2 regions of the Massilibacterium senegalense genome follow, and region 1 is predicted to be linked to the other one. Evidence: a T-box and tRNA genes for the amino acid it is inferred to sense, from the RefSeq annotation. Region 1 holds a T-box; the other holds one or more tRNA genes.
What was found. The T-box of region 1 lies ahead of BN1372_RS09700 (valine--tRNA ligase). A T-box ahead of a tRNA ligase gene usually reads a tRNA of that ligase, here a tRNA-Val.

Region 1 (19,230 bases):
AGACGATAAGAAATTCTCTTCTGCATTTTCATTCACAACGATTAAATCTTTTCCGTATGTAATTACGTTCTTTACATCTAATACGACTTCTTTCTCTTGTACGTGTAATAAAATTGCTTGAATTGCACCTGTATCTTCATCAATCGCAAATTCATATACATCCCCTAGTAATTTTCCTAGGCGAGTCATTACTTTTGTATCAATAATTTTTACTTTTTTCATGATTAATTGATTGGCAACTGGAATTTCTGTTAAGTTTAAAATCGCATTATCAGATTCAATCGTTACCGCATATTCCCCAATACCGATTACTTTTTTAAACGGAATAGCTTTTACGTTAAATTCCATATCTTCATGATTGATCGTTAAAAAGTCAATTGATCCTTTTTCATTGTTTACAATTAACGATTTTACCGTGCCAATTTCTTTTCCATCACTGATACAAATAATCGGTAGTCCTACTACTTCTTTACTTAATTTCATCATTTCCACACTCTCTTTCATGATTTTTCAAGACTTCTTCCTTATTTTATCGCAAATTTTAAGATTCACAATAACATTCAGAAAATGCCACTTCTTATTATTTCACCCGATTTTCCTCTATTGATTGAAGAAAGGCTAGACATTCATCGATACGGTTTTGCTCTTTTAAAAACTCTACATAGTGCATAGATAACACGATAAATGCATCTTCATTTAATTCATCATGTAAAGAATGAAGAAGTTCTTTTTCATATTGTGCTGGATTGAGTTGCTTTAACAAATCAAGTTGTTCAATCACAAGAGCCATCATATTTTTAGTAAATTGTTTATTTTCTATTGCTTGTTCTCCTGCTTCGTTAGATTCCATTACTACTACTTCTGGATCACCTGCTTCGAAATCTTCTAATTCTAACGGGACTTCTGGTAATGCTGGTTCTTCTTCTATCTCGATTTCATCGAAATCCACATTACTGCTAGATGCCAACTCGTCCGCTTCTAGTTCTGATACCATTTCAGTTGATACTTCTTCCCCTAATGCTTCCTCGATTGTTTCGATTTCTACTTCAGAGGGTTCATTCACTACCACTTCTGTATCTCCCGTTTCGAAATCTTCTAATTCTAGCGGGACTTCTGGTTCTTTTGGCTCTTCTTCTATCTCGATTTCATCGAAATCTACATTGCTACTAGATGCTAAATCGTCCGCCTCTAGTTCCGATACCATTTCAGTTGATACTTCTTCCCCTAATGCTTCCTCGATTGTTTCGATTTCTACTTCAGGGGGTTCGTTCACTACCACTTCTGCATCTCCTGTTTCGAAATCTTCTAATTCTAGCGGGACTTCTGGTTCTTCTGGCTCTTCTTCTATCTCGATTTCATCAAAATCTACATTACTGCTTACTACTAGCTCGTCCGCTTCTAGTTCTGATACCATTTCGGATGATTTTTCCTCTTCTAGTACTACGTCGATTGTATCGATTTCCGCTTCAGGTGGTTCATTCACTACCACTTCCGAATCTCCCGTTTCAAAATCTGCTAAATCTAGTGGGACTTCTGGTAATGCTGGTTCTTCTTCTATCTCGATTTCATCAAAATCTACATTACTGCTTGCTACTAGCTCGTCCGCTTCTAGTTCTGAAACTATTTCAGATAGTTTTTCCTCTTCTAGTACTACGTCGATTGTATCGATTTCCGCTTCAGGTGGTTCATTCACTACCACTTCCGAATCTCCTGTTTCAAAATCTGCTAAATCTAGTGGGACTTCTGGTAATGCTGGTTCTTCTTCTATCTCGATTTCATCAAAATCTACATTACTGCTTGCTACTAGCTCGTCCGCTTCTAGTTCTGAAACTATTTCAGATAGTTTTTCCTCTTCTAGTACTACGTCGATTGTATCGATTTCCGCTTCAGGTGGTTCACTCACTACTACTTCTGCGTCACCTACTTCAAAATCTGCTAAATCTAACGGTACTTCTCGCTTCTCTGGTTCTTCTATCTCGATTTTGTCAAAATCTACATTGCTGCTTGCTACTAGCTCGTCCGCTTCCATTTCTGAAATGTTTGCCAAAGCCTCTTCGATTGTATCAATTTCCGACTCCCCACTTACACTATCGTTTACTTCTGTTTCTTGTTCTGGTAATTCCTCAACCTCAAAGGAACAAACATCAACATTCTTATCAGTCTTATGTTCAAAATCTCTAATCTTCATTTCCTCAAAATCAACATTTAATTCATTTGATAGGGTTTGGATTTCATCTTCTGATAATGATTCCTCCTTCCTATCCGTATAAGAACTTACTTTCTGCTCCAAAGGCTGTTGTTGTACTTGTTCATTATCCTCCGTTACCTCTTTTGTTTCTTGTTCTTTTTTCTCTAAAGCAATTGGTTCAATCATTAAATTTTCTATGGACATTTTTGATACTTCCACTTCATCATTCGAAGACACATCTTCTGGATTAGAGTCCATTTTACCAGGTGTCAATTTTTCGGATGGATTTGCTCTACTATCGGTACTAGGATAAACGATAGAGTGCTCTATGTTTCCTTCTACTTCATCTAAGTCGTCCTGTTTAGGTAGTTCTTCTTCATCGTTTTCTTTCCCAATCCCTTTACTCCAGAAAAGAATGATGGTGGTCAAACCCAACACAACAGATACAATACTGGCAACATAAAATGAGGTTACTTGACTTAACCCAACAACTAAAAGGGAACATCCAACAGCAATTCCAGCCCAAATTAACTTTGTTTTATTACTCACTTTTAGCGGAATAAAATAGGCAATTAAAACAGCTAATAAAGAACTAATGACAAATATAATTGCCGTGATCCATTTATTTTCCACAGTACCCCTCCCATACGTAAGTAATAGACATCAGTTATCACTCACTATTTTTTTACAAACAAAAGAATGGTTCTCTCTTCATTTTAAAGTTTTTTTTATATTTTGACAGTAAACAAGAAGTATTTAATACCTAGATACCATGATTATGTATAAAATGTAACGTAATTTCACGTTTCTGCAATTAGGAAAATGAAATGACAAAACTTTTAGTATAGCTAAAATCTTCTTCATCCAACTTAAAAGCCCTAAAAATACTAATATATTCAGCTGAAAATTTTTATAAATATCCAATCGAACTTTCTAATTCTAATACCCTATCCATTTTGTCTGATTTCATTACTAGTACAATATGAACAATTTTATTCACTTCATCTACTTTTATGGATGACTTATTCATATCCACCTTGTAACCTTCACTGTTTAAATAAGTTTTATCGGCTCCACCTTGGATAAACGCATTACCATTTTCAAAACCTAATCTACGTTGATCACCATCGAAAGTAGTAATCGTTACTTCTGTATCTTTTACTCCCGTTTGAGGTTCTCCTGATTCTGGATAACCTATCACATCATCCGCAACAAATACATAATTAATAAAATCAGCTAAAATAATGTCCGCTTCATCCCGTAATAATACTTCCTCTTCTATACGAATTGCACTTTTCATCATATCAAACATAAACATTGTCATAGGAACAGAAATAATAGCAACAATGGCAACTACAACAATTACTTCTACTAAACTATTCCCAGATTGAGATTGAAGATATTTTTTTGCCCAATTATTTTTTGTCATCCTTTTAATTTTCATTAATCATTCGTTCCTTTATTCTATTCTTTATCGATTTCAATAAATCCACTAATAGATGTAATCTTTTTTTGTTTGTCATCATTGACATTAACGATAATTGGATAAATGTTCACATCATTTTTTTCTAATACTTCATACTCAATGTAAAAAAGTCGATTATTCACAACAGTAGTATACGTATTTTTACATTCTGTCTCTTCTTTTGTGCAATTATCATATGTAAACGTGCCAATGTTATCAAATTGGACAACACCGTATAATGTTCGCTCGTATGCTTGTTGAGCTAATCGTACAGCTACTGTTTTTTCTTGGCTACTTGTTGTAGTCTTTGCGGACAATGCATAAAAGCCTACTACTGCACCCATCACAATAAAGAACAAGGTAATTGAAACAAGGACTTCCACAAGAGTTATCCCTTTTTCATTAGTCTTATATATCCGATGTTGTATTAAAACCACTTCCTTTTATCATACATTTAATGAAAATTAGATATTTTTAATTACTATTTTACTAACATCTTACATAAATCTTCTAAATATATCAATACTCCCAAAACAAACTTTTTAGAATTTTCATTTTTCCTTCCTATAGGTCCAATATTAACCATCCCTTTTCCTCATTATACAACTGTTATTATTTAGTTACAAATACTCATTATATTAAATTATTACAAACTTTTACAACTTATTCACAGTGTTAATAATGATTTTGAACTTTTTGGGTGCTTTCGTTTTGGACAATATTAACCAAAGCCTTCTATTTCTTTCAAAATAATTGCACTGAAATGAATGTGAATTCCTATAAAAAGTCCCATTTCTGCAAAACTACAATATTGTCTTACTATTACTTTCCCTCTATAAATCGAATTAAAAAAACACGAACTATTTCTTTTTTCTTATAAAATAAACAAACAAAAGGATTGATTATTTTTCCATAAAAGGATACCCTTATTTTGGAACACTTCATCATCTTTTAAGACCTGTTACTAATCTACTAAGTATGATGTAAAAAAAGGAGGTAGATAAAAATGAGTAGACTAAACGATGAAAGCGGTCTCTCTTTACTAGAAATCCTTATTTCTATCAGTATCTTATTCATCATTTTAACTGCAGTTGCTGGAATTTTTATTCAAGCTCAAAAATCTACTACTATTAATGCAAATAAAACAATCGCTACTTTTTTAGCACAGGGAACTGTTGAAAAAATCAAAGCAGATTCATCCGGAAAAGGTGGCACTACTCTTCCACCGGATATGGAAGAAAGTTTTAAAAATAAGTCACTTTCTTCACCAAATGTTTTTTCAAAAACAAGTTGTGAACAGATTTCTAATGATGAAATTTGTAAAGCTATTTATGAACCGACTGTAAATGGACATGACTATAAAATAGAAATCCATACCTTTGAACCAAAATTAGAAGAAAAAAGTCTTCATTTAGTACCTTTTTCTTTATATGTTTTTTATAATAATAATCGTTCGAAAATAGCTTTGGAGGGATATATACAAAATGATTAAGAAAGACGAACATGGTTTTACTTTAATAGAAATTCTTGCATCAATTGTCATCTTATCTATCATTATGATCATTGTATCCTCCGTCTTAACTTCTGGTTTAAACACGTATCGGAGTACAGCGATTCAGAATGAAATACGAACAGAGGCTGATGTAGTTATGACTACCATCATCAAACAAACATATTCTCGAAACGTGTCGAATTTATCCATATCAGATAATAAAAAGGTGGTCACATTAAATGCAAAAAACGAAAAAATCGGAATTGAGAATGGAACATTATTTGTAGAATTATTAAACGAAGAAAATAAATTAGAAAAAACGATTATTAGCAGCGAAGACTACACGTTAGAAGACTCTACTTTTTCTGTAATTAACAAAAAAATATTAAAAATAGATTTAGTCATTCAATCAAAGAAAAATGAAAAAATTAAAATTCAACTAAACAATGAACTAGGTCTATTAAGTGGAGGATGTGGAAATGCTTAAAAATGAAAAAGGTTATAGTTTGATACTTACACTAGTTGTATTTTTTATTTTAAGCGTATTAGGTTTCATTATATTAAGTTTATCCATCAACGGTGCCAAACAAACAGAAACAAAAGAGGAACAAACTCAAGCCTTTTATTTAGCAAAAAAAGGAATGGACTATTTTTATTCCGACTTTTCTGCTCAGTTAGGAGGATTAGAGAATAGCGAAATAGATGTTTTTGATTTCAAGATAAAAGAATTCATGAAGACATATGACAAAACAGTAGGCAATAAAAAAGAGTTTACGAATGAAAAAGGACATCAATACACTGTTGAAATAATCGATTATGAAGAAATTCGTGAAAATAATGAATCAATACAAGATAAAATTACTGTTCAATCTACTGGAAAAGTAAATGGAAAAACGAAAACATTAACACATACATACCAACTAGGTGCAAAACGATTACCAGATCAATTAAAATATGCAGTTGGTGCTAAGGACGATAATTGCGCTCTCTATCAAGTTCAAGATGGTAGTAAAAAGTGTAATAAAGGAAATATTTTTATTCATGGACCAGCCTCGATTGTGGGAGATATGTACGTTGGTGGTGATTTAATTACAACAAATCAAAGCCAGTATCAGAAAGGTGATACAAGTTATTGGCCTTACACTGATGATCCTTCAATAGAAGGAATCGATAAAAAAAATCCAAAGTTAACACTTTTAGGGAATTATTATACTTTTAATACTGACCAAACTACTTCCGTCGAAAAATATAATAAACATAAAAAAAGAATGGACTTTGATAATGAATCATTTGATGAAACTATCAAAAAAAATGTTTGTATCGACCAGCCTTCAAATGGACCTTGTGAAAAATATGGAAATATTACACTACCAAAAGATCCATATAAAAATAACACCGCCATTTTTCAAGAGGGATTTAAGAATGGATATACACCAGAACTCGAAACCAAACCGGCAAATTTTAAAGAAATTGATATTACAAACTCCGCAAATGCTATCTTTAAAGGAAAAAACGTTGAGAGGAATGATTATTATATAAACAGAGAATACGATGCTAAGGAAGGAACAATTTTTAATAAAGATCTAACAATAAATGCTATTGGTGGGAAAAAGGTAACCGGACCCATGTATGTAAAAGGAGACCTTAGCATTAACAAAGCAGATGTTAAGATTGATTCTGTTATTTATGTGGAAGGAAATGTTGAAATCAAAGAATCAAAAATAAAAAAATTAAATAAAGGTTCGTTAATTATTTTCGCAAAAGGGAATGTTCATCTTTCTAATATTAACTTATATACAAATATAAATAATCCATTATTACCTGGAATAGAAAATACTGATGCCTTAAATATGTTTATTTATACAGATAATGAACTTGAAATGTATGGAGTTGGTTCCAATCTACAAATTAATGGTGGAATTTTTGCAAAACGAATTATTTTAAATGCTGCAAAAGGCCATACAAAATCTTTTGGAGATTTAGAAGAAAATCAAACAGATTTACCACCTACTCAATCGCGCCTTCGTATCGTTTACAACAAAGATTTAATCCAAAATCCTTCTCTTGGTTTACCTACAGTTGAAGGGCTTGATTTATCATTAATTAACCAAAAAGAGGGGGCTTCTAAAAATCCTTAAAAAAATCGACAAGCGAGAAAATGTATTCTCACTTGTCGATTTTTCTATGTTTTTACTTCTATAAAAAAGGTAAGACAAGTCATTTTAACGACTATTGAGCTACCTTTTTTTCTTTATGGATTAGCTACTATTTTTTTACCAACCGGTTTTAATAGAATATCTGTATGTTTAGGAGTTTGCAATTTTTCTAAATCTACTCCATTTACGACTAACTTCCCTTCGCCTACAACTTGACGTTTCCCAATAATTCCGCCGTTAATTGTAAGTTGTTCTCCTTTAGGAACATGAGCGTACACACCTTTTTCAGCATAAAGAAAAACTTTTTGTTGAGGGCATTGTTGCGTTAAATGGTGAAAATCAATTTTCCCCTTCGCGTAAATTTGAATAATATTATTATTTCCATTGGCAAAAAAGCAAGAATTTTTAACCTCAACATCCCCATTTACATAGTATTTTGAAACAGGATATGTTTCTATCTTTTTATCCTCATGACTCCATCTTTTTATAAGCAAACCTTTTTTCTCAAAATGATCTTGAAATTTATACGAATCGATTGCCGTCATTTGAGCACCTGAAATAAGAAGCGCTGGCGTTTTTTCTCTTTCTTTTATGACCTCTTTATCTGCATACTGATTGATAGCATCATATACATACATATCTCCGCCTAATCCCAACTTTGCCATTTTTTTATCATAAGCTTTCGTTACTGAATCACCATTTCCAATTTGCAATTTTTGGTACACAAATAAACCACCCGCGTCTTTCTTTAACGGTTCTTTCGTTAAAGGTTCTTTTGTATCAGGGTCATATTGATAAAAATCTTTTCGATTAAAAGTAAAATTCCGTCGATCTGCTCTATCATTAATTAAACCAGTTTCCCAATCAACTTTTTTCTTTTGCGTGATTTGAGCATCACCTGTAACCGCAAATTGTGTAAATTCTATATCACGAAATGTATTAAATCTTAAAAATAATAAATTAAATACGTTAACACTTCCATCAATGACAACATTCGTAGGTTTAAGACCTTTTACTTCTTTATTTTTTTTATCTTTATATGTCGGTTCCCATTGTAATAAATTAAAACCTATTTTAGAAGTTTCTAAATCTTTAGATGTTGCAAGTGGATCAATATTCTTAATATCTTGATCCTTTGGAGCTTCTCCACCATTGTCATCAACTACAACGTTATCTTCTACATTCTTTTCTTCTTTTTCTTTTTCTATTTCTTGTAAGTCTTGTTGTAACTTCTCTTTTTCTTTATCATTTAAGTTTTCTTCCTTAATTTCTGATGGTGTTGGCTGAATTTGCGTATTGCCAATATTACTTCCTAGCCCTAAACTTAAAAAATGTCCTTGCCTTACGGCAATAATTGGATTGGCTCTTAGATATTCAAATCGATCACCATCTCCAATACTAAAACCTAACAAGGAATCTAATACACCTAATTCTAAGGCTGCGTCATTAGGAACGGGATAAAATTTATCATCTGGTCCGTAAGCTTTCAATAAACTTACATCAACAGTATTTTTACCCACGTTTAGCCCTAATGTTTTCCATGTATTAGCAACATCTCGCTTCATTGTATTTTTTGGAAAACTAGCAAATTCTAAAGCAACATCATCAAAATCAACATCATAATTCAATAATAATCGTTGTTCAATCGTTCGCTTAACTTCCTTTTCTCCTTCTTCCGTTTTTGTAAAAGACGTTCCTTGTCCAAGGACCGTAATAGTTCCATCCTTATTCAATTCAAACTTGCCGTTTTTAAAATGCTTATCACTAATTCGAACTGCATATCTTTCTTTTGAATTTTTTGGTTCTGTAAATTGTCTTGTTTCTTTATATTGATTAAAAATAGTCACGACATTCCATTCGCTTTGTTGGCCTTGTGCTGTTTTTACTTGTTTTTCAAAATCTTTTTGAAAATACATAATTCCTTTTTCCGCTAAATATATTGCTCTAGTATCCGCTTCACGCATATTGGTCCGATTCATCCCATTGATACTTACTGAAATTAACGTTAAACCAATGACCGTTAATAGTACCATCATTATTAGTACATAAATTAAAGTAGATCCCCGTTCGTGCATATACTCTCTATTTTGCAATATCAATCACCCTTTTATTTTCATATTTGCTGATGCACTAAGTGAATAAGTGATATGTTATGTCTGTTTTCAACATATAAGTGTGATTAGTGTATCTAAGATGTAAAAGATTTTTTATTTAATTCTCCATTACTCCTCGACTATTTTTACAATCTTCTACGCTATCCACAACCCTTTCTATTTGGCACTAACGTTTTTACTAATACTATTGATATTTGATTATATTATACCATGTTTTTTATAGTTCTTTTGAATCATATATTGAGAAATGTTGCATTTTTTATATTTATAAGTTTTGTTTAATATTTTTTGAAATTTTATTAAATTATTAACTGAAAAATTACTAGAATAATTATTAATATCCATAACTATGTTTGTCACTTATCCATACTTATATTTTGGTTTAATTGGTAAAATAATCATTTTAACTTGATATTTAGTGGGAAAATTGGTATTTTGTTATTAATAAATAGTAACTTTTTTTTACATTAAAATAATTAATTTGTTAGGAAGTTAAAATAAGGAGGTTGGTTAACTTCATATGTCTAAACATTTTTCTATTATCTATCAACAAAAAGGTATAACGTTGGCAGAAGTATTAATCTCGCTTGTCATTTTTTCTATATTATTACTTACTGTATTCCAGTTTTTTATCGCAAGTCAAAAACATACAACCAATAATACAAGTAAAACTGTTGCTACATACCTTGCTCAAGGTGCAATTGAACAGCTTCAACTCAGCTCGTTACAAACAACAGAAAATATAACACAACAACGCAATAAAACTATCGAAAAATCTTATTTTCCACCTGATTTAAAACAAGATTTTAAAAATAATCAACTAAAAAAAGAATATTCCTATGCTACTTGTAAAACTGTTCAAAAACACGAAGATGATTGCCACTTTTATAACGCTAATGTTAACAACAAAGACTATCAAATTAAAATTTTACTATTAAACCCTAATAGCGCAAATAACGAAGAAAAACTAAATTTAATTCCTATTGAAATTCATACGCATTATAGTAAAAATCAATATGTTGTTATAGAAGGGTATGTGAAAAAGTGAAAAAAATAAACAATGAGTACGGACTTACTCTTTCTGAATTGCTAGTTTCAGTGTTAATTGGATCCATTTTTCTTGCTGTTATTTTTATTATTTTTTTATCCGGATACAATTCATACTATCGCACGATGAAAGAAAATGAAATTCGTTCTGAGGCTGATTATGTCATGGGGAAAATTATTAAAGTATTATATCCTGTACCTATTGATGATATTAAAGTTTCCAATGATACTATTACACGTTTATCTTCTAATGAGCAATTCACTTTTAAAGATAACAAACTTATTTACTTTAATAAAGATGGCTCGGAAGATATCATTAGTGAACAACTGGAGCATATTAATTTTTCTAAGCCAGATATTAATCATGATGGCGAAATGGATGAAAAAGATAATCTCATTTCCATTAAACTTTCCTTAAAACAAAGTAAAAAACGAACACATACATTTACTAGTCATATTGCATTACCAACTGGAGGAGAATAACATGCGTGTTTATGTGAACGAAAAAGGCTACTCCTTACTTCTTGTTCTCGTCGTTTTTCTAGTCTTCTCCATTATTGGGCTCACTGTTTTTTCAGCTACCATTTCTGGAGCTAAACAAACAAAAAAGAAGGAAGAAAATGTTCAAGCAACATATTTAGCTGAAAAAGGCATAAACTATTTCCAAGCAGAGTTTATTGAATTAATACATGATTTGAATGAATATTCCAATGATAGTGTGCAATATGAAGTGGAATTAACAAAATTTAAAGAAGAAACAAATAAACTATTAAAAAAATATGAAAAAGGAGTTCCTTACGAATCGACACAAGGTCACACCTTTACAGTAAAGATAATCGAACCAACAGAACTCTTTCATTTACAGGAAAAAAATAAAACAATGGAGAAAAAAATTTATATTGAAAGCACAGGGATTGTGAAAAAAGAAAAGGTGACGGTAAAAAAAGTATTTCGCCTACAAGGAAGAACAACAGATGCTTTAAAATATGCATTAAGTGCATATAATAATTGCCAAGAAACGTCATGTAATAACAAAGGAAATGTAACCATATTTGGGGCACCTTCTATAAAAGGAAATATGTATGTTGGTGGTAATTTAGCAAGTATTAATTATACTCATTATTATGATTTAAAAAAGGATGAGCAAGGAAGAACAACACCGAAAACAAAATGGACGATAACAGATTTTCCTACTGTTGAAAATGTTGAAAAAAATAAACGTGCTACTACACATGTTGGTGGTCAACTATTTACTATTGATCCTTCTTTTTTAAAATCAGGACAACTTCTTGATTCAAAAAGTGACTTCTTTCAAAAATCACGAAAAGAGTCAGCATTTTCAAAAGAAAATGGGTATATTCCACAACAAGAGATTGCGAAATTATTTAAAAACGATGAAACCTTTCGATACATACCCATGTTAAAAAAGGAAGAAAAAGAATTTATTACTGCTGATATAAAAGGACAAGAAATACTTCAATTTAACGGACCAGCTGTCGAACGTCTAAATGGGACAAAAATAAAAACATCTCAAACAGTGCCTGAAGCAGGACGAGTATATGAAGGAGATGTTACGATTTCTAATAATACGCCAATCACTATTCAAGGCGGACCAATTTATATTAAAGGAAATTTAATAATTAAAAACGCTAATGTTTCATTTGATAGTGTCATTTATGTTGAAGGGTTTACCGAGATTAATGACTCAAAAATTTCTGCTAATGATCCCAAACATTCCTTAATTTTATTTAGCCGTGAAAGAATTTCTATCGCAAATACGAACTCCTACAAAGATGTTCCAATATCAGGTACTCCACCTGAAGATGTCATACAAGCCTTTTTGTATAGTGATGATTTAATTAGTTTACAGGGCATTATTTCCAATATTCAAATTTATGGAGGATTATTTGGTTCAAAAGTAATTTTAAATGGTTCTAGGGGAAATACAAAGCAAGTTACAAAAGAATATGAAAGCATCATTGAAAAAAATCAAACAAAAATACTACCTGAACGAGCAAGACTACGCATTGTTTATAACGAAGAATTACTTCGCAATCGGTTAGTTGGCCTCCCGATGGTCAATGGCCTTGACTTAATAGAATTAGAACGGAAAAGTGAATAAAAAAATCTTCCATCAGTGAAAGAAGCTATTCTTTTCCTTCATTGATGGATAAATTTTTAACATTATTTATATAAATTTCGTATTTCACTAATGAAATATAAAGATCCTGCAATGACAACTATTCCATCATTTTCTTTTGCTTGTTTCTCCGCTTCTGTTATTGCATTTTGATAGCTTGGATATGTTTTTGTATCGGCAGAAGTCAGTTCTTTTAACGTTTCAAGACTTGCAGCACGCGGAAAATCAAATGTCGTTAGGAACATTTGTTCACTGATTTTTTCTAATGGTTCTATCATTTTTTTAATGTCTTTATCTGCTAATGCTGTAAATACGGTATATATTTTTTTGTTGCTGTATTGTGCTTGTAACGTATTAACTAGCGCTTGTATTCCTTCTTCATTATGCGCACCATCTAAAATAACAACTGGATCTTCTTTTACCTGTTCAAAACGTCCTGGCCAAAACGCATTTTTTAATCCAGCATATACGTGTTCTTCATCAATTAATAAAGAAAAGTATACTTTGAGTAAATCAAGTGCCATTAATGCAACCGTCGCATTTTCTACTTGATGCGTTCCTTTCATTTGGATTGCCATATTTTCGAAAGAACGGAACATCGATGTATAAGAAAATGTTGTTTCTTTCGCTCCTTGTTTCACATCTTTAACCGAAAATTGCTCTCCTAATGCGTATACATTGATTTTCTTTTCTTTTGCAATGGTATTAATAATTTGTTTTGCTTCCGGTTGTTTCACAGCGGTTACAAGACGGATACCATTTTTCATAATGCCTGCTTTTTCCCGCGTAATCTCTTCGATAGAATTCCCTAAAATGCCCATATGGTCATGTCCAATATTCGTAATCACCGTTAAAACAGGAATAATGCAATTGGTAGAATCTAATCTACCGCCTAATCCTGTTTCTACTAAAACGATATCAGGATACACCACTTCCGCAAAATAAATAAATGCTATTAACGTCAGCACTTCAAATTCTGTTGGATTCCCAAGTCCTTCTTCTGCACATTCTTCGACGAGTGGTTGTACGAAATTAGCGATTTGTACAAGTGAATCATCGTCGATTGGTCGATTGTTTACTGCAATTCGTTCATTAAACACATCGATATATGGAGATGTAAAGGTACCGACCTCGTATCCTGCTTTTTCTAGGACAGAACGCATATACGTAATGACGGAACCTTTTCCATTTGTCCCTGCAACGTGGACGAGTTTTAAACGACGATCTGGTCTTCCTGTTCGTTCTAACAACCATTCAATTCGTTCTAGACCTGGTTTTACTCCAAATTTCAGCAATGATTGTAGCCATTCTTGTACTTCTTGAACTGTTTTCATTCCTGTTATCTCCTTTCAAAATCTTTGGTATGTAAAAGAGCGATTCTAGTGGAATCGCTCTTTATTTAATTGACAAGTGGGAATGACTTTTACCCTTGTAGCTCCTCTAATCGAGCACGAACAGTTTCTCTTTGTTGGACGTAGTCCTTTTCTTTTGCACGTTCTTCTTCTACTACGTGTGCAGGCGCTTTGCTGACGAATTTTTCATTGCTTAATTTTTTCTGTACTCGCTCCACTTCTTTATTTAATTTTTCTAGTTCTTTTTCTAACCGTTCCATCTCTTCTTCAATGTTCAATAATCCTTCAAGTGGGAAGAATAGTTCCACATTCGATACAACGCTCGCCATCGATTTTTCCGGTGCTTTCCATGCAACGTCAATCGTTAATTGACGTGGGCGACAGAATTTATCTAAATATGTCCGGTTGTTTTCTAATACATGTGCTACTTGTTCATTTGCTGGTTTCATAAAAATATCTACTTCTTTACTCATCGGTGTATTCACTTCCGCACGAACATTACGAACAGCGCGAATCACTTCTATAAGTAAGTTCATTTGTTTCACGCTATCTTCATCATGTAAATCTTGGCGAACTTCTGGCCAACTTGTTTGTGTAATCGATACACCTCCATGAGGAAGGTGTTGCCAAATCTCTTCTGTAATGAATGGCATAAATGGATGAAGAAGACGCATCGTTTGATCTAATACATACGCTAAAATCGAGCGAGTTGTTTTCTTCGCAGCTTCATCGTCACCGTATAATGGTAATTTTGCCATTTCAATATACCAATCACAGAAATCGTCCCATATAAAATTATACAACGCTCGACCCACTTCACCAAACTCATATACTTCAACTAATCGTGTAACATCTTCAATTGTTTCATTTAAACGAGTTAAAATCCAACGATCCGCTACTGATTTTTCTCCTGATAAATCTAATTCTTCGTAGGTCATTCCATCCATATTCATTAATGCAAAGCGAGACGCATTCCAGATTTTATTGGCAAAGTTCCAAATTGATTCAACTTTTTCCCAATAAAAACGTAAGTCATTTCCTGGTGAGCTTCCTGTAACTAAGAAATAACGCAGTGCATCTGCTCCGTATTTTTCGATGACTTCCATTGGGTCTACACCGTTACCGAGTGATTTACTCATTTTACGTCCTTCACTGTCACGTACTAATCCATGAATTAATACATCTTTAAATGGACGTTTGCCAGTGAATTCAATTCCTTGGAAAATCATACGTGCAACCCAGAAAAAGATGATATCATATCCCGTTACTAGCACGTCTGTCGGATAGTATCGTTTAAAGTCTTCCGCGTCCACATCTGGCCATCCCATTGTTGAAAAAGGCCATAATGCAGAAGAGAACCACGTATCAAGCACGTCTTCATCTTGTACCCAATTTTCTTTATCTGTTGGATCCTCCATTCCTACATAAACTTCACCAGTTTCTTTATGATACCAAGCAGGAATACGATGCCCCCACCATAATTGGCGAGAAATACACCAATCACGCACGTTCTCAATCCAATGTAAATATGTCTTTTCAAAACGTTCTGGTACAAAATTCACTTTGCCATCTTCATTTTGTAATGCAATCGCCGCGTCTGCTAATGGTTGCATTTTCACAAACCATTGAGTTGATAAATAAGGCTCTACAACAGCTCCACTACGTTCTGAGTGCCCAACAGAATGAAGATGGTCTTCCATTTTAAAGCATACACCTTGTTCTTGTAAGTCCTTTACAATTTGTTTTCGACATTCAAAGCGGTCCATACCGTTATATTTTCCTGCGTTTTCATTCATCGTACCGTCTTCATTCATGACTAAAATTCGAGGTAAATCATGACGATTTCCTACTTCAAAGTCATTCGGGTCATGTGCAGGGGTAATTTTTACGACACCAGATCCAAATTCCATATCTACATATTCATCTGCAATAATCGGAATTTCACGACCTACTATTGGAAGTGTTACTGTTTTACCAATTAAATGTTGATAGCGTTCATCTTTCGGGTTAACTGCGACTGCTGTATCCCCAAGCATCGTTTCCGGACGTGTTGTCGCAATTTCAATCGTTCCACTTCCATCTGTTAATGGGTATGCCATGTAATAAAAATGACCTTGAACGTCTTTGTAAATAACTTCAATATCAGAAAGCGCTGTTTTCGTTTGCGGATCCCAGTTAATAATATATTCCCCGCGATAAATAAGCCCTTTTTCATATAAATCAACAAATACTTTACGTACTGCTTTACTTAATCCTTCATCTAACGTAAAACGTTCTCTTGAATAATCAAGTCCAAGTCCTAACTTACTCCATTGTTGACGAATCGTTGTCGCATATTCTTCTTTCCATTCCCACGCTTTTTCTAGGAATTTTTCACGACCTAAATCGTAACGGCTAATCCCTTCTTCGCGAAGTTTTCCTTCTACTTTTGCTTGTGTTGCAATTCCCGCATGGTCCATCCCTGGTAACCATAGCACGTCATATCCTTGCATTCGTTTTACGCGTGTTAACATATCTTGTAATGTCGTATCCCACGCATGACCAAGATGCAATTTTCCTGTAACGTTTGGCGGTGGAATAACAATAGTATATGGTTCCTTTCCACTCTCAGGATTTGCTTTAAAACATTCTTTTTCTAACCAAAAATCATACCATTTCGCTTCTGTTTCTTGTGGATTATATTTTGTCGGCATTGAAATTTCTTTAGACATAAGATGCCCTCCTTTTTCTTCTTCTACATAAAAAAAACTCCTTTCGCCCTAAAAAGGACGAAAGGAGATGTCTTCCGTGGTACCACCTTCATTTGTAAGAATCGTTTCTTACACACTCAACTCGGTAACGGCGATGTCCCGCCCTTTTCTACTTAGACATGTTCAAAAAGGGTGCTCCGAGGCTACCTTCCATCGTTTATCCTAAGAAATCTCTCACCAACGACTTCTCTCTCTGAAAGGTTTCACGACGTACTCTTCCTCATCAATGCATCTATATCAACTAACAGTTTAACGAATCCACCTTTATTCGTCAATATGTGTATAAATCTTTCCATCAATAATCGAAATTACGGTATCAGCATATTGTGCCATTTTTTCATCATGGGTTACCATGACAATCGTCGTTCCTTGCTGGTGAAGGTCTTGGAAAATCGCCATCATATCGGCAGCTGTTTTGGCATCAAGGGCACCAGTCGGTTCATCCGCAAATAAAATTTTCGGGTGATTAATGAGCGAGCGCGCCAAAGCAACTCGACGTTGCTGTCCCCCACTTAATTGATACGGGAGATGATCTTTCTGTTCTTCAAGCCCAACCTTTTTTAATAAACTCATCGCCCATTCTTCCTCTTCTTTTGTTGCCTTTTTCTCTAAAAGCACTGGTAGAAGAATATTTTCATATGCTGATAGTGTCGGCATTAAACTCGAAAATTGATAAATAAAACCAGCCTTTTCAAAACGTATTTTTGTCCGTTCTTTATCCTTTAATGGACTTGTTTCCACACCGTCAAAATACATTTCACCACTGGTCGGTACATCTAACAGCCCCATTAACGCTAGTAAAGTAGACTTTCCACTTCCAGATGGCCCCATGATAGACACGAAACTTCCTTTTTCAATCGTTAAAGAAATACCATCTAACGCTTTCACGATTCGTTCACGACCAATTTTATATTCCTTTACGACATTCTTTACTTCAATCATTACACTTCCCCCTCTCGAATAGACTCATACGGTTCTTCGCGAATTGTTTCACGAATAGGGAAGAATGCACCTAATAATGTAATAATTAATGTAACAAGAATTACTCCACCACCGAGCATTAAACTAAAGGTTACTCCCTCCACCGACTTTAATTTTGGGATCACAAGTGGAAGTTCCATTGCAGCTAACCAAAAACCACGGTTATCAAACATAATTCCAGTTGCTAAAAAAGCACCGATAAGACTTCCAATAACCGATGTAATTCCTGCTTCCGTCAGAAGTAGCCGATAGACATTTTTCTTTTTCACACCCATCGCTCGAAGCATTCCTATTTCTTTTTTACGTTCACTCATAATTGCAGAGAATAGTGTCATCACTTGAATCATAGATAATACAATAACGAGTCCCATCATTAAGTAACTCAATAATTGAACAGGAAATAATTTTTTTTCTAACTCTTGTGCTAATCCTTTTCCTTGGACGATATCTACATTCGGTAACTTATCTTCAATTTGATGCATGACAAACTCTTCCATTCCATCTTGTGTATCAATAAACACAGTAGATACGACACCATCTGGAATGTCTAATGCGTTATCATCTTTTTTTGCTAATTCTCTAGCGGTATCCATTCTCATAAAAATCGTTTCATCTGTCGCGGTACCTGTTGGGAAAAGCGTGTTTTCAATAAAAAATTCTTTATTAAATAACACTACCCATTCCGTTTGTTTTTTATCATCATAATGATAAATAAAGTTTTCACCACCTGCTTTTGACCCAATAATAACGTCGTACTTATCTAAATCCCAATCACGAATTTGATACGTTTTTAAAATAAAATCATTGTTCGGATCAAAGGCAACAATCGGATAATCACCACCCGTACCACAACAAACAGCAGATATTGTTTCTAAATATAATTGCGGTGCCACTTGTTCAATTTCTGGAATTTCTTTTAAAGCATCCATTACTTCTTTTTCATTGACATATGCTTTTGTCACAATTCCACTGACCGCATTATCTCCTGCATATGCACCCATTCCTTTAGGAACAAGTACAAGATCTGCACCAAAGCGTCCTTTTGTCGCTTCTACACTTTTTTGCATCGAAACAACGAAAAAATAACTTGCGAATAAAATAAGTGCCGTAATCGCTGAACTAATTATTAATAAAATGGCTCGCGACCGTTTTCGCTTGACACTTTTCCAAGCAATTCCCCCTTTAGTACGCACATTCATTCACCCCACTTTTAAAATAACAACATAAAACAACTCTAAACATAGTATAACAAAACAAGTTCTACAACGTCATTATATCAAAATTCACCATTAAACCTTAGTAGGTATGAAATGACGTCACAATTTCGTCACAAAGGAGGAAAAAAATGCGTCATCGTTTTTTTAGAAAACGCGTGTTTGTCAAACATCGAAACCGCCAATGGCAACAAGGTGCCATCACGATTTGCTGGGCATTTGTCGTTTTTCAAGCCCTCCGTCTATTATTTTCTCCTTCGATGTTCGATTGGATTTTATGTATAATATTTATTGTAATCGCCATTGCGTTATCTATCAAAAAATAAAGAAA
Region 2 (10,147 bases), on a different contig from region 1:
CCGCTATAAGTCAAAGTGCTACAGAGGCAAAGACCGCCTCTTTCGCCCTTCGTCTTATAGCTCCGTCGTTAAACGAGCCCATCTCCGCTTTTTGATTAATCTAGCTCCAGGCGCTAGTGGCTCGAGTCATAAGCTGTATTACTCCATGAGGATAGACCACCTCATTCCGCAAGCTGTCTTATGCTTGTCGCCCCTGAACGAGCGCCCTCCGCTTTTGATATTTTAGGTATTTTTTCGCGGTTATTTTTGAGGGTAGAGTTGTAAAACCTTTACAAAAAACTTTCTTTTTCGTGCTATAATGGAGATGCTCGTATATTTATTATATACATACGGCTATTTTATGTGAATAAAGTGGATGATTGACAGAATAATGGGGGTTTCAATGTGGAGAGAGAAAATTTAGCATTTGTAAACAGGAAATATGACGAAATTGTCGAATATTGGTTAACGTGTATGAAAAACGAAAAGGACATAGATATACCGATTGAAACGGTTGATTTGTATGAAAAGACAAATATAGAATTTATTCGAATTATTTTAGATTATACATATCGTAATGAAGAAGAACTCAATAAACATATTCAAAGAATGGCCAATCAATACATTCATTTAGGATGGCCACTTAGTTATTTTATTCGCGGATTACAATTATTTCGACACGTTTTATTTGAATTATTACAAGAAGAAAAAAAACAGGAAGAAAAAGAGATCAATGTTAAAACATTGTTGCTAGAGATTGAAAAATGGATTAACCCAATTATCGTTAATTTAGTAACTGAATATACAGGTTCATGGGAGTCTCAAGTTTCGAGACAACAGTTAGCGTTGAAGGAATTGTCTGCTCCTGTAATTCCTGTTTTTGATAAAATTAGTGTGATGCCGTTAATTGGTACGATTGATGAAGAACGAGCCCGATTAATGATGGAAAATTTGCTTGAAGGTGTGATGGCGTATCGTTCGGAAGTAGTATTGATTGATGTCACAGGTGTACCGGTTATTGATACTATGGTTGCGCATCATATTATTCATGTGTCACAAGCAATACGATTGGTAGGTGCAAAGTGTATCTTAGTTGGGATTCGACCAGAAATCGCACAAACCATTACGAATTTAGGTATTGATTTAAGTGAAGTGCAAACAAAAGGAACGTTAGAAAAAGGAATTCAACTAGCACTCACATTACAAAAGAAAAAAATCATAGAAGTAGAATAGGGGGAGCTATGATGAGAATTCCGATTTTAAAGTTATATGGGTATTTACTTGTTTCCATTCAAGTAGAATTAGACGATCAAACGACTTTACAATTTCAAGAAGATTTATTACAAAAAATATATGAAACAGGTGTCGAAGGTGTTGTGATTGATTTAACTTCAGTTGACATTATTGACTCATTTATCGCGAAGATTTTAGGGGATATTGTAAAAATGGCAAGTTTAATGGGGGCTAAAGTAGTGTTGACAGGAATTCAACCTGCAGTTGCAATTACGCTAATTGATTTAGGAATTACAATGGACGGTATTGAAACAGCATTGGATTTAGAACAAGGTATAGAAAAACTGCGCCAACAGATGGAGGGGTAAGTGATGAGCCAACAATCCTATGTGGTCGTTAAAAATGAATGGGATATTGTAGCGGCAAGACAATTAGGGAGAGATACCGCAAAAAAGTTAGGATTTGGTTCTGTCGATCAAGCGCGTATTACAACCGCCATTAGCGAATTAGCACGCAATATTTATTTATATGCTTATGAAGGAGAAATCCATATTGAAGTTGTATCTAAGGAATCAAAAATGGGGGTAAAAATTACGTCAAAAGACAAAGGCCCTGGTATTCAAGATATCCGAAGTGTCATGCAAAATGGTTTTTCATCCTCTGGTGGTTTAGGGGCAGGGCTTCCTGGTGTGAAACGTTTGATGGATGAATTTGAGATTGATTCCAATGAACAATTTGGTACATTGATTACTGCAGTGAAATGGCTTCGTTAAGTGAAAGGAGGTATGGCGTGAAAAAGTGCGATTTAGTAGTAAATAAATACAAACAGTTATTACTGGAATATATAAGGCAAAAAGATGAGCAGGCACTATATAACGCCCAACAATTTAGCTGGAAAATCATTGAGCAAATGGTTTCCCCAGAAGAAGTAGTAAATTTACATGTTCAAGTTCTTAAAGAACTATACCCTGAATTACCAAAAGAAATTCAAGATTCGTTTGATTTTTTATTAGAAGTGATGATTGGATACGGATTTGCCTATAGAGAACATCAAAGTTTACGTCATCGACAACTACAATTAGAATCAGAAATTGAAGTAGCTTCCAAGATGCAAAAAATGTTACTAAAAACAGACATCCCACAAATGGATGTATTAGATATAGGGGTTAAAAGTGTACCAGCAAAACAGATGAGTGGGGATTACTATCACTTTGTAACAGATGAAAATGGCTGTGTGAGTGTAGCGGTTGCTGATATTATAGGAAAAGGAATTCCTGCTGCCTTATGTATGTCGATGATTAAATACGCTATGGATAGTATTCCAGAACAACGGATGCAGCCGAGTGAAATTTTGGCAAGCTTAAATCGTGTGGTAGAACAAAACGTCGACCCTAGCATGTTTATTACGATGATTTACGGGCTTTATGATCCTCGCGTACATCGCTTTTACTATGCGGGGGCGGGACACGAACCTGGGTTTTATTATCATGCGAAAGAGAAGCGATTTGCTGACTTTTTTGCAAAAGGGTTAGTGTTAGGGGTATCGCGCGAAACAAAATATCGTGAATATGAAACAGCTGTAGAAATAGGGGACATGATTATTTTGTTATCCGATGGAGTGACAGAATGTAGAAGGGGCGATCAATTTATTGAGAGGGATATGGTCATCCAATTAATTGAAAAATATATTGGTTTACCTGCACAAGAAATAGCGGATAAGGTTTTCTATGAATTGGAAAAGATGCAAAACTTTGAATTGAAAGATGATTTTACATTAATTATTCTACGTAGGGTTGTTTAAATATAATAAAGTAAGGGTAAATAAAAATGAAAATGTGTTCTTAAGGAGGAAGTGCAATGAATCTGCAAATTGAAACAGAAGAGAAAAAAGAAGAAGCTATTGTTCATCTCAGCGGTGAAATTGATGCATATACAGCAAGTCAACTTCGGGAAGAATTAATTCCATTGACGGAAAAAGAAAATCAACATATTATTATTGATTTAAAAGATGTTAACTATATGGATTCTACTGGACTAGGTGTGTTCATTGGTGCATTAAAATCGTGTAAAAAAAATCAATCAACAATGGTTTTAACTGCTGCAACTGATCGAGTAAAACGTTTATTTACGATTACCGGATTGGATGAAGTGATGAAAATGGAAGAAGGGAGCTGTGAAAAATGAACGCTCCGTTAGAGTGTATTGAAATGAAAATACCTTCAAAAGTAGAATATGTAGGTGTTGTTCGTTTGACGGCGTCAGGGATTGCTCATCGAATGGGGTATACATATGATGTGATTGAAGATATAAAAATTGCTGTTTCTGAGGCCTGTACGAACGCCGTTCATCATGCATATGAGGAAGCGGAAGACGGCGAAGTAAAAATTACATATGGAATTTATCCAGACCGTTTAGAAATTATGGTATCGGATAATGGGAAAAATTTTGATTTAAATAAAATTAAAGAAAAAAGAGGCCCTGTTCGGGATACTCCACTTGAAAACATGAACGAAGGAGGGTTAGGGCTGTTTTTAATTGAAACGCTGATGGATGAAGTGAAAATCAGTGGGGACTCTGGAGTAAATGTTATTATGACAAAGTTCCTTCAAAAAGACGAGGTGGAACCATATGTCGATCGAATCTCAACATCATCGTCTAAGTAAAGAGGAAGTATATCAATTAATTGAACTATATCAGCAAGATAAAGCGAACGATGAAATAAAAGAACAATTGGTGTATGAATACCAAGATTTAGTCCAATCACTTGCTAGACGATTCTCTAAAGGTAAAGGAATCCATGATGATTTAGTTCAAGTTGGAATGATAGGACTACTTGCTTCTTTTAGTCGATATGATCCTTCTTTTGGAAGAAGTTTTGAATCATTTGCGGTTCCAACAATCGTCGGTGAAATTAAACGTTACATTCGAGATAAAACGTGGAGTGTACATGTTCCGCGACGAATTAAAGAACTCGGGCCACGAATTAAACGAGCGGTAGAAGAATTAACGACAAAACTTCAACGGTCACCTACAGTAACAGAACTAGCCGTGTACTTAGAAGTGACAGAAGAAGAAATTTTAGAAACGATGGAAATGGGAAAAAGCTATCAAGCGTTATCGGTAGACAGTACGTTAGAAGCCGATCAAGAAGGAAGTACTGTTACCCTTCTAGACTTAGTAGGCCGAGAAGAAGATGGATTCGAAACGGTAAATCGTCAAATGTTATTAGGAAAAGCATTCCGAGTATTGTCAGAACGTGAACGTGAAATATTAAATTGTACGTACTTTCAAAATTTAAGCCAAAAGGAAACAGGCGAAAAATTAGGAATTTCACAAATGCACGTTTCTCGCTTGCAACGTAGAGCCCTTAAGAAATTACGAGAGGCGATTCAGGCGGAACCAACGGAGTGTTTGTAATGATTAAAGAGTTCGTATCTTCATATATGACAGCTAAAGGATTTCAAAAACCAAAGGCAGGGAATACAGAGTCTGGTGACGAATATCTTTTATTAGAAGAAGAAGACTATTGTTTATGTGTGATGGTAGATGGGCTCGGTAGTGGAAAAAGTGCAAAAGAAGCTGCAAACACCGTCATTCAGACAATTCGTACATATCATACAGCACCCCTTTTAAAGATGATGGAAAGGTGTAACGAAGCGGTGCGTGATCAACGCGGCGCGGTCGTAACGGTGTTTAAGTACTTTTACAAAACGAAAAAAGTCGAATACTCTAGTATTGGTAATATTCGTTTAGTATTTGTTTTACCGGATGGCTCTCTCATTCGACCTATTCCCGTACCAGGTTATTTATCAGGGCGAATGCAAAAATTTAAATTGCAAACATTTCAACTGATAAGTAATGTCGTCTTCCTTCTATATTCAGACGGGGTTCAGCCTTCTTGGTTTACGAAAGAAGCGGTCGGTATGATTAAATCATATTCTGTCAATATGCTGGATTATTTTTATCGTTTAACGGAACAAAAAGTAAATCGAAAAGATGATGTTACATTGTTGATTGGGAAATTTTATTAATAGCCTCCGTTTGCTCATTCGGAGGTTTTTTTGTGACGTATGAAAAGAAGATGAGGTGGTTTTTTTGGAGGAACGTTATCTGAAACAAATGAAAAAAGAATTACCGTACACACTAAAACAAATGAAGGCGGTAATCGGTTTAATCGAAGAAGGAAACACCGTTCCGTTTATTGCTAGGTATCGTAAAGAATGGACAGGTAATTTAGATGAGGTAGCGATTCGAGATATTGTAGAAAAGTGGGAATATATCAACAGTCTTGAGGAGCGTAAACAAGAAGTTATTCGGTTAATTGCAGAACAAGGGAAATTAACCGAAGACTTGAAACGAAAAATAGAAAAAGCAAGTAAACTTCAAGAATTAGAAGATATATATCGTCCATATCGTCAGAAACGACGAACAAAAGCAACAGAAGCGAAAGAAAAAGGGTTAGAACCGTTAGCGCAATCATTATTAACATTTTCAAAAGAACCTATTGATACGCTTGCTGCATCTTATGTAAATAAAGAAAAAGAAGTGCATACGATAGAAGATGCGTTGCAAGGCGCGAAAGATATTATCGCAGAATTCGTTTCAGATGATCCCGCTATTCGTAATCTTATTCGATTTGAAACACAAAAAAAAGGAAAATTGAAATCAACGGTAAAAGATGAGACGTTAGATGAGAAAAAAGTATACGAATTATATTATGACTTTGAAGAGCCAATTCAAAAAATGGTTTCGCATCGCACATTAGCGATTAATCGAGGCGAAAAAGAAAAAATACTCAAAGTTTCACTTGTCTTACCAGAAAAAGAAGTAATCGCTAAAATAGAACGAAAGGTGATACAATATCATACCGGTTCTTCTGTTCCTTTAGTGAAAGAAGCTATTGAAGATGGCTATAAGCGTTTAATCGCTCCATCGATTGAGCGAGAATTGCGAAAGCAATTAACGGAAGAAGCAGAAGAACAAGCAATCGTCATTTTTGCGATGAATTTAAAACATTTGCTTCTACAACCTCCTTTAAAAGGGAAGATGGTATTAGGAGTAGACCCTGCCTTTCGTACAGGTTGTAAATTAGCCGTTGTAGATGAAACGGGTAAATTTTTGAAGAAAACAGTTATTTATCCGCATCCTCCAGTAAATAAAAAGCAAGAAGCAGCACAGAGCTTTTTATCGTTATTAAAAGAGTTTCCAATTGAAATGATTGCTATCGGGAATGGAACAGCTTCAAGGGAAACGGAACAATTTGTGAGTGACGTGTTAAAAGAACAAAAAAAAGAGATTTATTATTGCATTGTGAATGAGGCGGGTGCTAGTGTTTATTCTGCCTCTGACGTGGCAAGGGAAGAGTTTCCTGACTTGCAAGTAGAAGAACGGAGTGCTATTTCTATCGCGAGACGTTTGCAAGATCCATTAGCTGAGTTAGTGAAAATTGACCCTAAATCAGTAGGAATCGGACAATACCAACATGATGTTTCACAAAAACGATTAGGTGAGTCGTTATCTTTTGTTGTGGAAACAGTAGTGAATCAAGTAGGAGTAAATGTTAATACCGCTTCGGTTGCTTTGTTACAATATGTTTCGGGATTAACAAAAACGGTGGCGCAAAACATCGTAAAATATCGAGAAGAAAACGGTAAATTTATGAATCGTAAGCAATTGAAGAAAATTCCGCGTTTAGGCGCTAAAACGTACGAACAATGTATCGGATTTTTGCGCATTACGGATGGGGTTGAACCGTTAGACCGTACGGCGATTCACCCTGAATCGTATCATATCGCACAACAAATATTGGGAAAAATTCATTTAGATACAGACAAGTTAGGGATGGATGAATTAAAAGAAGCGGTAAATAAAACATCTTTTGATGAATTAGTGGAATCAGAAGTTATTGGTTCTTTAACCTTAAAGGACATTTTAGATGCATTAGTACAACCAGAACGAGATCCTCGTGACGAAGTAGCGAAACCGCTATTGCGAACCGATATCTTACAATTAGAAGACTTAACAGCAGGAATGGAATTAGAAGGAACAGTTCGTAACGTTGTTGACTTCGGTGCATTTGTAGATATTGGCTTAAAAAATGATGGACTTGTACATCTATCTAAAATGAGTGAACGATATGTACGACATCCATCTGAAATTGTGCATGTTGGGGATATTGTGCGGGTATGGGTAGAAAGTATTGATGTGTCGAGACAACGTGTTTCTTTGTCGATGGTTCCTGTTCGTGTTAAAATGGGGGAAGTATGATGCGTTTGCATTGTACTTCTTTTTTTAAGTGATAAAAAGGAGATTAAGAAATGACAAATGATGAATTACAACGATTAACAGAAACAATTTCTTTACAGTTTTTTTCTCGTCCGTTTATTCATCAAGCATATTTTAATTTTCGTTTAAGGACGACTGGTGGGCGATACTTATTAAGAACGCATCATATTGAAGTGAATCCGAAGTTTTATCAATTTTTCGGGGAGACAGAAATTATTACTATTATTAAACATGAGTTATGTCATTATCATTTGCATATAGAAGGAAAAGGTTACAGACACTGTGACCGAGATTTTAAACAATTATCAAAACAAGTAAATGCACCAAGGTACTGCAAGTCGTTACCACAAAAAAATAAAAAAAACACAACAATCCATATATACCAATGTATGAATTGCAGCCAAGTTTATCATAGGAAACGAAAGATAAATACAGATAAGTATGTTTGCGGGAAATGTCGAGGGAAGATATTTTTATTAAAAAAAGATTGACACGCATTTTAAGAATGTGATAAATTATAGAAGTCGCTACGAGATATAAAAAAAGTAGTTGACAAAATGGGTTTTACTTGTTTACAATATATATTGTCTTACAGATATTCCACAGTAGCTCAGTGGTAGAGCTATCGGCTGTTAACCGATCGGTCGTAGGTTCGAATCCTACCTGTGGAGCCATGGAGAAATACCCAAGAGGCTGAAGGGGCTCCCCTGCTAAGGGAGTAGGTCGGGTAACCGGCGCGAGGGTTCAAATCCCTCTTTCTCCGCCATTATATTGGCCCGTTGGTCAAGCGGTTAAGACACCGCCCTTTCACGGCGGTAACACGGGTTCGAATCCCGTACGGGTCACCATTTCAAACTTAAGTAAATCGGTGGATTCTCACCAGGGTTCCCCAGTAGCCTATCGGCGCTGGACTAGTACATAAATGTACGTCGGAATCCCATACGGGTCACCATTATAATTCAAATTACCAACATTTTAACCAAAACTACCAATAGGTGATTATACTTTTTACATTCATCGTTCTAATTGAACAATTTGTGGAGGATTAGCTCAGCTGGGAGAGCATCTGCCTTACAAGCAGAGGGTCGGCGGTTCGAACCCGTCATCCTCCACCATTCATATGACGCATGTAGCGTCTTTTTATTTCGAAAAAAGGTCCCGTGGTGTAGCGGTTAACATGCCTGCCTGTCACGCAGGAGATCGCGGGTTCGATTCCCGTCGGGACCGCCATTTTACTATTGGGCTATAGCCAAGCGGTAAGGCAACGGACTTTGACTCCGTCATGCGTTGGTTCGAATCCAGCTAGCCCAACCATTTTGAGCCATTAGCTCAGTCGGTAGAGCATCTGACTTTTAATCAGAGGGTCGGAGGTTCGAATCCTCCATGGCTCACCATCTTTGTGTATGTGCGGTCGTGGCGGAATGGCAGACGCGCTAGGTTGAGGGCCTAGTGGGGGCGACCCCGTGGAGGTTCAAGTCCTCTCGGCCGCACCAAAAAAACTTTTTAAAAAACTTTTTAAAATCTCTTGACTTAAAATAATGAATCATGTTACTATGTATAAGTCGCTTAAATGCGCCCTTAGCTCAGCTGGATAGAGCGTTTGACTACGGATCAAAAGGTCGGGAGTTCGAATCTTCCAGGGCGCGCCATATAAACGGGAAGTAGCTCAGCTTGGTAGAGCACATGGTTTGGGACCATGGGGTCGCAGGTTCGAATCCTGTCTTCCCGACCAGTCAGAATATCATAGTATAACGCGGGTGTAGTTTAATGGTAAAACCTCAGCCTTCCAAGCTGATGTCGTGGGTTCGATTCCCATCACCCGCTCCATGGGCCTATAGCTCAGCTGGTTAGAGCGCACGCCTGATAAGCGTGAGGTCGGTGGTTCGAGTCCACTTAGGCCCACCATGAATGTCCTTTGAAAACTAAACGAAACGTCAAGCAATAGAATGTACGATATACAATTTGTATAAAATGCATCTCTAGTCAATTCTAAAGAGTCAACGTAAAACTTTTATTTGAGAGTTTGATCCTGGCTCAGGATGAACGCTGGCGGCGTGCCTAATACATGCAAGTCGAGCGAACCGACGAGGAGCTTGCTCCTTTGAGGTTAGCGGCGGACGGGTGAGTAACACGTGGGCAACCTGCCCTTAAGACTGGGATAACATCGAGAAATCGGTGCTAATACCGGATAACTGATTAGACCGCATGGTCTAATGATAAAAGATGGCTTCGGCTATCACTTAAGGATGGGCCCGCGGCGCATTAGCTAGTTGGTAGGGTAACAGCCTACCAAGGCAACGATGCGTAGCCGACCTGAGAGGGTGATCGGCCACATTGGGACTGAGACACGGCCCAAACTCCTACGGGAGGCAGCAGTAGGGAATCTTCCGCAATGGACGAAAGTCTGACGGAGCAACGCCGCGTGAGTGATGAAGGTCTTCGGATCGTAAAACTCTGTTGTTAGGGAAGAACAAGTATCGTTCAAATAGGGCGGTACCTTGACGGTACCTAACCAGAAAGCCACGGCTAACTACGTGCCAGCAGCCGCGGTAATACGTAGGTGGCAAGCGTTATCCGGAATTATTGGGCGTAAAGCGCGCGCAGGCGGCTTCTTAAGTCTGATGTGAAAGCCCACGGCTCAACCGTGGAG

Region 2: it encodes a tRNA-Val, which carries the amino acid that the T-box ahead of BN1372_RS09700 (valine--tRNA ligase) is inferred to sense. The anticodon was not compared.

What each region holds. Positions count from the first base shown of each region.
Region 1 covers NZ_LN831786.1:1,242,731-1,261,960, forward strand. Annotated here, with positions in the region: gene BN1372_RS09640 (PRC-barrel domain-containing protein) at 1-486, opposite strand, end outside; gene BN1372_RS09645 (hypothetical protein) at 581-2,821, opposite strand; gene BN1372_RS09650 (prepilin-type N-terminal cleavage/methylation domain-containing protein) at 3,099-3,632, opposite strand; gene BN1372_RS09655 (type IV pilus modification PilV family protein) at 3,653-4,090, opposite strand; gene BN1372_RS09660 (hypothetical protein) at 4,660-5,145, shown strand; gene BN1372_RS09665 (prepilin-type N-terminal cleavage/methylation domain-containing protein) at 5,138-5,632, shown strand; gene BN1372_RS09670 (type II secretion system protein) at 5,625-7,283, shown strand; gene BN1372_RS09675 (hypothetical protein) at 7,397-9,217, opposite strand; gene BN1372_RS09680 (type IV pilus modification PilV family protein) at 9,936-10,463, shown strand; gene BN1372_RS09685 (prepilin-type N-terminal cleavage/methylation domain-containing protein) at 10,460-10,945, shown strand; gene BN1372_RS09690 (hypothetical protein) at 10,947-12,584, shown strand; gene BN1372_RS09695 (bifunctional folylpolyglutamate synthase/dihydrofolate synthase) at 12,647-13,936, opposite strand; gene BN1372_RS09700 (valine--tRNA ligase) at 14,026-16,665, opposite strand; T-box leader at 16,716-16,940, opposite strand; gene BN1372_RS09705 (ABC transporter ATP-binding protein) at 16,969-17,646, opposite strand; gene BN1372_RS09710 (ABC transporter permease) at 17,646-18,884, opposite strand; gene BN1372_RS09715 (hypothetical protein) at 19,031-19,225, shown strand.
Region 2 covers NZ_LN831785.1:298,904-309,050, reverse strand. Annotated here, with positions in the region: gene BN1372_RS02290 (STAS domain-containing protein) at 385-1,212, shown strand; gene BN1372_RS02285 (STAS domain-containing protein) at 1,224-1,580, shown strand; gene BN1372_RS02280 (anti-sigma regulatory factor) at 1,584-1,985, shown strand; gene BN1372_RS02275 (PP2C family protein-serine/threonine phosphatase) at 2,003-3,013, shown strand; gene BN1372_RS02270 (STAS domain-containing protein) at 3,070-3,396, shown strand; gene rsbW (anti-sigma B factor RsbW) at 3,393-3,875, shown strand; gene sigB (RNA polymerase sigma factor SigB) at 3,841-4,629, shown strand; gene BN1372_RS02255 (SpoIIE family protein phosphatase) at 4,629-5,243, shown strand; gene BN1372_RS02250 (Tex family protein) at 5,332-7,479, shown strand; gene BN1372_RS02245 (SprT family protein) at 7,530-7,988, shown strand; tRNA gene BN1372_RS02240 (tRNA-Asn) at 8,097-8,171, shown strand; tRNA gene BN1372_RS02235 (tRNA-Ser) at 8,173-8,263, shown strand; tRNA gene BN1372_RS02230 (tRNA-Glu) at 8,271-8,345, shown strand; tRNA gene BN1372_RS02225 (tRNA-Val) at 8,537-8,612, shown strand; tRNA gene BN1372_RS02220 (tRNA-Asp) at 8,652-8,727, shown strand; tRNA gene BN1372_RS02215 (tRNA-Gln) at 8,737-8,811, shown strand; tRNA gene BN1372_RS02210 (tRNA-Lys) at 8,816-8,891, shown strand; tRNA gene BN1372_RS02205 (tRNA-Leu) at 8,905-8,990, shown strand; tRNA gene BN1372_RS02200 (tRNA-Arg) at 9,070-9,146, shown strand; tRNA gene BN1372_RS02195 (tRNA-Pro) at 9,153-9,229, shown strand; tRNA gene BN1372_RS02190 (tRNA-Gly) at 9,251-9,324, shown strand; tRNA gene BN1372_RS02185 (tRNA-Ile) at 9,326-9,402, shown strand; rRNA gene BN1372_RS02180 (16S ribosomal RNA) at 9,509-10,147, shown strand, end outside.